DNA from 2 places in the Peribacillus sp. FW305-BF15 genome. Region 2 is predicted to be linked to the other one. Evidence: riboswitches for the same ligand, from Rfam matches in the RefSeq annotation. Region 2 holds a riboswitch; the other holds the start of a gene.
What was found. A riboswitch is a leader RNA that binds a small molecule or an ion and turns the genes downstream of it on or off. The one in region 2 is predicted to bind glycine.

Region 1: linked by a shared signal. The riboswitch ahead of gcvT (glycine cleavage system aminomethyltransferase GcvT) and the one ahead of AC3WLU_RS25785 (amino acid permease) in region 2 are both predicted to bind glycine.

Annotation. Positions count from the first base shown of each region.
Region 1 is NZ_JBYSYV010000007.1:230,805-235,241, reverse strand. Features, by position in the region: gene gcvPA (aminomethyl-transferring glycine dehydrogenase subunit GcvPA) at 1-887, opposite strand, end outside; gene gcvT (glycine cleavage system aminomethyltransferase GcvT) at 905-2,011, opposite strand; glycine riboswitch at 2,152-2,235, opposite strand; glycine riboswitch at 2,239-2,326, opposite strand; gene AC3WLU_RS09905 (DEAD/DEAH box helicase) at 2,703-4,391, shown strand; gene AC3WLU_RS09900 (YqhG family protein) at 4,369-4,437, shown strand, end outside.
Region 2 is NZ_JBYSYV010000043.1:782-5,218, reverse strand. Features, by position in the region: gene AC3WLU_RS25795 (sodium:solute symporter family protein) at 1-876, opposite strand, end outside; gene AC3WLU_RS25790 (DUF3311 domain-containing protein) at 873-1,073, opposite strand; gene AC3WLU_RS25785 (amino acid permease) at 1,347-2,690, opposite strand; glycine riboswitch at 2,878-2,956, opposite strand; gene AC3WLU_RS25780 (amino acid permease) at 3,465-4,437, shown strand, end outside.

The sequences.
Region 1 (4,437 bases), on a different contig from region 2:
ACGAGTCTGCCCGGAACTTTCCGTACAAGTTTATTAGTAACCGCAAAATATCCACAATGAGGGCCACCGAATGCCGCTGGAATGCCGAATGGCTGAGCATCCCCCGTTACGATATCTGCACCGAGTGCACCAGGGGATGTCAAAGCTCCCAATGCAAGCGGATTACTGGAAACGATAAACATGGACTTGACGCCATGAATGATTTCTTCCATTTCTTTCAATGGCTCGATCCGGCCAAAAAAGTTCGGGTATTGCACGATCACTCCTGCAATGTCATCATTCGCCAATTCCCTTAAAGCAGCTAAGTCCGTCACACCGTCTTTATGAGGAATTTCGATCACTTCCACGCGTTGCCCTTTTGCATATGTCTTCACAACTTCTCTTGATTCAGGATGAACGGTTCCTGAAATGAGAATCTTCTTCCGCCTTGTCTGTCCTGAAGCAAGCATCGCTGCTTCAGCCAGCGCCGTCCCGCCGTCATACATGGAGGAGTTAGCCACATCCATACCCGTCAATTCACATATCATCGTTTGATATTCAAAGATTGCTTGAAGTTCGCCCTGTGAAATTTCAGGCTGATACGGTGTATACGCCGTATAAAACTCAGAACGGGAAAGAACATGATCGACGATGACCGGCGCATAATGGTCATAGACACCCGCACCAAGGAAGGAAGCATAATTTTTAAGGTCCGCATTCTTTGCAGCAAGCCTTGATAATTCTTTCATTAATGCAGGTTCCGATTTAGCAGGCTTGATATCGTATTCTCCTTGAAAACGAACGCTTTCAGGGATATCATTGAAAAGTTCTTCAGCAGCGGATACCCCTATCGCTTCCAGCATTTCTTGTTTATCTTGCTCTGTCATGGGTAAATAACGATGTTTCATCTAATGACCATTCCCCTCTATTTACGTGGTTTTTTATAAAAAGGTGTTTGTATTATAGCGGCTTTCAAACGTTTGGAACGGATTTCCACTTCGACTTCCGCATCCAGCACCGAAAATTCCTTATCGATAAGTACCAATCCAACGTTTTTCTTCAATGTTGGCGATTGGGTACCAGTCGTGACCTCGCCAATGACTTCATCACCGCTGTAGACCTTATACCCATGACGTGGAATGCCACGGTCAATCATTTCAATTCCCACAAGCTTCCGGGGAGCCCCTTTCTCCTTTTGCTCAGCAAGAACGGCTTTCCCGAAAAAATCAACTTCCTTATCCACTTTTACTGCAAAACCAATCCCGGCTTCTATCGGGGTGATGTCCGCCGAAAGCTCCTGCCCATACAGCGGCAGTTTCGCTTCAAAACGCAGGGTATCACGAGCGCCTAAACCAATCGGCTGAACCCCCTCTTCCTTACCGGCATCCATAATCGCCTTCCAAAGGGCAGGGCCATTTTTACTGTCGCTATATATTTCAAAACCATCTTCACCAGTGTATCCAGTACGGGATACCAGCGTGGAGATACCGTTAATCATGACATTATCCTTGAACCTGAAAAATCCAATTTCACTTAAGTCAGTACTTCCCGATAGTTTTTGTAATATCTTCTCTGCAGCTGGTCCTTGAAGTGCCAGCTGTGTATAGTCACTTGATACATTCGTAATTTGGGCATCTTCCGTTAAATTCGCTTGAAGCCAATTGAAATCTTTTTCTGTATTCGCTGCATTGACCACGAGCAGATAGTCGTCCTCAGCCCTTTTATACACGATAAGATCATCAACCGTGCCTCCGTTTTCATAACACATGGCGGTATATTGGGCCCCACCCTGTTGCAGCTTTGATATATCATTGGTCAGCATCTTCTGTAAAAAGGAAAGGCTCCCAGGCCCCTTAACATCGACTTCCCCCATATGGGAAACATCAAATAACCCCGCTTTTGTCCGTACGGCTTCATGTTCATCCTTTATACCCGAAAATTGGACAGGAAGTTCCCAGCCGCCAAAATCAATCGTTTTACCTCCGTATTCACGATAAACCTCAAATAGTGGTGTTCTTTTTAAATTGGTCAAAAAATGACCCCCTTCAGATTTTTTTAAAAATTAATTGGCTTCATTATCAAAAGCTTCTTGTCATTACGCATCAGATACAAGCTGATTCATGATGTGAAAAAAGCACAAAAAAGGACAGAGAAAGCCCGTTTGAGCTTTTTCTCTGTCCTGAAACCTGAAAGTTTACCTATGTAATAGGTTTTCCCCTTTGGTGGCCGTCCCATAACGGGCGGCGCTCTCCAGAGTTGCGTCCAATAAGAGTTCTTTTGCCTGAGAGATTCACTGCTAAGTTTGCTCCTTCGGCGCTACATCCGTAGTCTCTCCCCTTATCTTCACCCGCATATAAATGGTCTACCATTGAAAGGAAGCGAATAAGCCCCAAGCATCGGTAAAACCTTTTAGCATAAATGGAATGCATTCTCTGCCAATTCTCCTAAAACTTCAGAAACCGTTTGACTGATCTCCTTCAGTAATCTTGGATAAATTAGGAGCCTATAGCCCATACTAAGAAAACGCGAACTGCATAATCGATGTACAAACATTCTTTGTAGCGTTTGGAAATTGGAATTTTCTAAATATACTTATATCCTACCCTAAGAAACTTATCTCTGCAATATCTTTTGAAGAGAAATATTTTTCTTACTTCACATATGAAATGTTCGGGTTTTGACCTTATATTAAGGAAATTATGATTTAAGAGGGAGTTATTTCTATGAAAATCAATATATCCTTCAATTCTGAATGGAATGACGAGTTTCTGCAAAAGATGGAAAATGACGGTCCATGGGGAAATTGGGAGCTTTATAAGTTGGCGGTTCAAATGGAGGAAAACCTTATCATCCCTGATTTTGAAGGTTTACAGGCGCCCAAGCACCTTCCTCAGTTAACCCCGCTTCCCCATCAATTGGAAGCGGCGAAGCAAGTAGTGGAAAAAATGAATGGAAAAGCCATTTTGGCTGATGAGGTAGGGCTGGGAAAAACAATTGAAGCAGGCTTGATCCTAAAAGAGTATATGATTAGGGGCCTTGTAAAAAAAGTATTGATCCTTGTTCCGGCTTCCCTTGTCACACAATGGGCATTTGAATTGAATACCAAGTTTCATATTCCGGCAGTCGTTCAGAGAAAAAGTTATGTCTGGGACTCCTGTGATGTGGTCATTTCATCCATTGATACAGCGAAACGCGCTCCACATCGAGATATCATCTTTACTCAGGAATATGACTTCATCATTATTGATGAAGCTCATAAACTTAAAAATAATAAGACGAAGAACTATGAATTCGTCCAAAATCTGAAAAAGAAATTTTGTTTACTCCTGACAGCCACTCCGATTCAAAATAAAGTCGAGGAGATATTCCACCTCGTTTCGTTATTGAAACCGGGCCACTTGGGAAATGCTTCGCTCTTTTCGGAAAAGTATAAAGGGAAAGGCCGGAACATCATTGAAGATGAACACCTAAAGGAACTGGTCAACACTGTCATGATTCGAAACCGGAGGGCCGATACTGGCATTGAATGGACAAAACGGCATGTAGAAACCATCACCATTGAATTTTCTCCAACGGAACAAGCATTGTATGATGCTGTTTCCAAATTCAAGCCAATTTCGGATGGATCAAAAGGAAGCGCTTTTTCGGCTCTCACTCTCCAAAGGGAAGCATGCAGCAGCAGAGAGGCTGTCTTTTATACATTAAAGAATATGAGAGATAAATACGATCAGCCTTCCCCTGATTTTTTGGCAAAGCTTGATGATTTATTTACTAAAGTGAATGAAACGGTCCAGAACTCAAAGGCTGAAAAAGCTTTGGAACTGATCAAGAAAATTGATGACAAAGTGATTATCTTTACGGAATATAGGGCGACTCAACTATATCTCCAATGGTACCTACAGCAGAATGGAATTTCTTCTGTACCTTTCCGAGGCGGTTTTAAGCGCGGAAAGAAAGACTGGATGCGTGAATTATTCCAAAAGAATATTCAGGTATTAATCGCAACAGAAGCTGGCGGGGAAGGAATAAACCTTCAGTTTTGCCATCACTTGATTAATTTTGACCTGCCCTGGAACCCAATGAGGCTTGAACAGAGAATTGGACGGATTCACCGCCTTGGTCAGGAAGAAGATGTGATGATTTATAACTTTTCCACGAAAAATACAGTTGAAGAACATATACTGAAGTTACTATACGAAAAAATAAATTTATTTGAAAAAGTAATCGGTGAATTGGATGATATTTTATCCAAACTGGATATTAACAACATTGAAGAATATTTAATTGATGTGGTCGGCGAGTCCAAAACAGAAGGCGAAATGAAAATCAAGATGGATAATTTTTCATCGTTGATCCAATTCGCTCAATCAATGAAGGAAGGTGAGGTTCATGCAGCAACGGGAAATTCATGATTTTTTAATCACTTTCTTTAAGGCCAATGATTGTGAAATACTGGAT
Region 2 (4,437 bases):
CAATATAGCTGTAAACCCAACGAAAAAGACGAATAACAGCATGAGTGTATATAAAGGACTGATGATGGCGTTCTTTCGAAATACCTTGCCGCTGCGTGCTGAATAAACAGCGCTGAAAACTTGCGGCCACATATAGAAACCGAATACGAGCAATATTACCGTGGAGATGAACCATGATACGCTAAGCCCCTGATCAGGGAACTTTAGAAAACCAGGCTTGGCGGCATCAACCGCTTCAAACATCGGCTGAAATCCCCCAAAGTAATGTATCGGCAGATAAATCCCCAAAAATCCTATTATGGCGACCATCATGATATCTTTAATGACCGCGGTCCAAACTGATCCGTGTATACCGGAGATCATCACATAAATGGTAAGGCTGATCGCCCCCATCCAAACTGCCTCAGACATTGAGATGGCACCATAAGATGCTTCTGAGACAATGATCCCCAATCCTTTTAGCTGCACGACGATCACTGGGATCATCGACACCACACCGACAAGTGCAGCCAAAATTCCTAAACTGGGACTCTTATATTTGCTTACAAAGAAATCGGATTGAGACATCAGTTTATTTTCTTTGGCATATCTCCATATTTCCGGCAGGAGCCAATAGGATAATACGTAAGACAAAGTAATGTAAATTAGAACATATAGAGCGGGTGCGCCCTTGCCATAAGCCCAGCCGCTGCCGCCAAGGAAGGAGAAGGTCGTATAGATTTCCCCGGCCATCAGCAGAAAGACGAATATCGCACCAAAACCGCGTCCGCCCACCGTCCATTGTTCCAAGTCCATATCTTTTCCTTTTGAAGAGCGTATTCCTAAAAATATCGATAGAAGTAAAAATGCTAAAATGATTAAGAGAGCAATATTCATTCCTGGTCACCTTCCCGATTCCTGGGATCCAGCTTATACATGATGCCGAGTATGGCAGAGGTAAGGACCACCCACATAGCCATCCAGAACATATTGAAAGGCATCCCTAATACATATGGTTCTATTTTATTAACAAAAGGTAGAAATCCCAGTATGCCTATAAAAGGAACTAGTGTAAGAATATATATAATCTTCATTAAACAACCCCCTCCGTTTTAAATAAGGTGAAACGCCCACCAATGGGGGTTCATTCTTCAATGCCACTGATGGATGGGTGAACCAAACCGGATGGAAAATTCATACATGACGGAAAAGGTCCGATAATATATATTAGCTTACACTATTTTGATATAAAATTTAATGCAGTTGCCTGATATATTTTAGCAAAAGTGTGCAGAAAGCCGAAGGCCTAATATGTTCATATGCAGATAAAGCCTTGAATTCATATTGAGTTCAAGGCTTTATTTCCTTTAGCTATCTTTTTTTCGATAATTATATAGTATCACCAAGAGGATGAACCAGATTGGGGTCAAGAGCAGTGATAGCCGTGTAGCTTCAGCGAATAGCATAACAATAAGGATGAACAGGAATAAGCCTAAAATGACGTAATTGACAAAAGGTGTAAAAGGAGCCTTGAAAGTCGATTTGGCTCTTAGGTCAGGCCTTGTTTTCGAATATTTGATATGGGAGATCAAGATAATGCTCCATACCCATATGAAACAGATGGCACTGATGGTAGTGACGACAGTAAATGCCTGTTCCGGTATCAGCTTGCTTAATAATGCCCCTATTGATACAACGATTGTTGATGTGAATAAGGCATTGCTCGGAACAGCCTGTTTATTTAATTTTTCCAGCTTAGCTGGGGCTTCACCATTCCTGCTTAACGTATAAAGTATTCGGCTCGTTGAAAATAAACCGCTGTTGCATGCAGAAGCAGCGGATGTCAAAACGACGAAGTTGATGATCCCTGCAGCGACTGGAATGCCGATTAACGCAAAGACCTCTACAAATGGACTGCTTGTGGCATCCAGTTGTGTCCATGGGTTGACGCAGAGAATGACGAATAGTGCACCAACGTAGAAAAGCAAAATCCGGACAGGGATTTTATTGATGGCAGATGGAATGTTCTTTCGCGGGTTCGCCGTTTCTGCTGCAGAAACCCCGACCAATTCGACACCGACAAATGAGAAGACGACCAACTGTAAAGATAACAGGAATCCGGAAATGCCATTGGGGAACATGCCGCCATGATTCCAAAGGTTCGTTAGGGAAACCGTTCCGGTATTGGTATTGAAGCCGAGGATCAGAAGGAAAATTCCTACGATGATCAAGGCGATGATCGTGATTACTTTAATGATGGCAAACCAGAATTCCAATTCGCCAAAGATCTTAACGGTCAATAGGTTCAATCCTAACAGAATGACCAGACAAAGCAGAGCCGGAATCCATTGAGGGACATCAAACCAATATTGCATATAAACACCGACAGCTATGATATCGGCCATTGCGGTCATGATCCAACAAAACCAATATGTCCAACCGGTCACGAAGCCGGCCCATGGACCGACATATTCAGTTGCGAATTCAGTGAATGATGTGTACCCTGCATTGGATAAAAGCAATTCCCCCAGGGCCCTCATCACAAAAAACAAGGCAATCCCTATTATCATATAAGAGAATAATATGGAAGGACCTGCTAATTGTATGGCTTTTCCGGAACCTAAAAATAAACCGGTGCCAATGGTTCCTCCTATTGCAATCAGTTGTACATGTCGATTTTTTAAATCTCTTTTTAATTCTTGTTTAGCCAATTCGTACGCCCCCGTTTTTATAGTCTGGTAGTGAATGTTTACCTGCATGGTCTTGGAGAGAGGGACGTGATTGTCGTCCAGCTTGCCTTTCCCATTTGTTGTTTTAGTCCAATCACAATATGGACAATAAAAAAAGAGATTGGATAATACCAATCTCTTAAAGGGCTCAGAATAACAATATATCATTCGTTACTCTTCTGTCCTTTTGCCTGAGATTGTGAATCCTTCGGCGCTGCATCTTGTACAGTCTCTCCAGAAGCTGCTCCTGCTATAGTGTCATCCATAGCATTCATCGCTTGCTTGTATGCGGTTGTGAAGAAATGTCAGTCAGTGATGATTTTCCACTGCTTGATCATTTCATTATGCTTATAAAATAATATTGGAATTCTATCATCTATTTTTCGGTAGGTCAACAATTTTTTTTGAAATGAAACAGGCATTTTCTGTAGTTTAATAGTGGTCTGTATTAAACTTAAGGTCTAAGCAGAAGTGATTGTTTTCTACTCATTATGAACGATCACTATAATAAAATACTGAGCATCATTTTTTTAAAATGATATTTTTAGATTAGAAAAATCAACAAGATATTATTGGCAACTGTTTATTTCAAAAATACAATTGTATTTTTACAGAATATTTACTATTATAAGATAAGAAAACATAAATGAAGTGTTATTGGTATTTTTTCGATAGAGCATTTCTAACTGCAATAATCAATAAGTTCATGGTAAGGATAGAAAAGCATTACCGATATTGCATCTGGAGGAGTTAATCATGTCGAACAAGGAATTAAAGAGAGGGCTGGAAGCACGTCACATTCAAATGATTGCTTTGGGCGGAACCATCGGAGTCGGGTTATTCATGGGATCTGCGAGCACGATCAAATGGACCGGGCCCTCTGTAATGCTTGCTTATGCCATTGCAGGTATTTTTATATTTTTCATCATGCGTTCCATGGGTGAGATGCTTTATTTAGAACCGACTACAGGTTCTTTTGCAACCTTTGCGAGCAGCTATATACATCCTTTGGCAGGTTATATGACTGCTTGGAGCAATTGGTTTCAATGGGTAATCGTCGGAATGTCCGAAATCATTGCGGTTGGCTTGTATATGCAATATTGGTTCCCGGAGTTACCGGCCTGGATACCAGGTGTGGTCGCCATGATCATCTTGGGAGCGGCCAACCTCATTTCCGTTAAATCCTTCGGGGAATTTGAATTCTGGTTTGCACTTATAAAAATCATAACGATTATATTGATGATCGTTGCCGGCCTGGGCCTTATCTTCTTTGGAATAGGGAATGGCGGGGATGCGATTGGATTATCGAATCTTTGGGAAAATGGCGGCTTCTTTACGGGAGGCTGGACAGGATTCTTCTTTGCGCTTTCACTTGTCGTGGCTTCCTATCAAGGCGTTGAGCTTATCGGCATCACAGCAGGGGAAGCGAAAGACCCAACGAAGACCGTAACAAAAGCGATTCAATCAATTATATGGCGCATTTTAATTTTCTACATTGGTGCCATATTCGTCATCGTGACAGTATTCCCTTGGGATCAACTGGATGACTTAGGCAGTCCGTTTGTTTCGACCTTTGCCAAAATAGGTATCACTGCAGCGGCAGGCATCATTAATTTTGTGGTCATCACTGCGGCGATGTCTGGATGCAACAGTGGGATTTTCAGTGCAGGTCGTATGCTTTACACACTGGCATTGAATGGCCAAGCTCCGAAAGTCTTTGCTAAAGTAT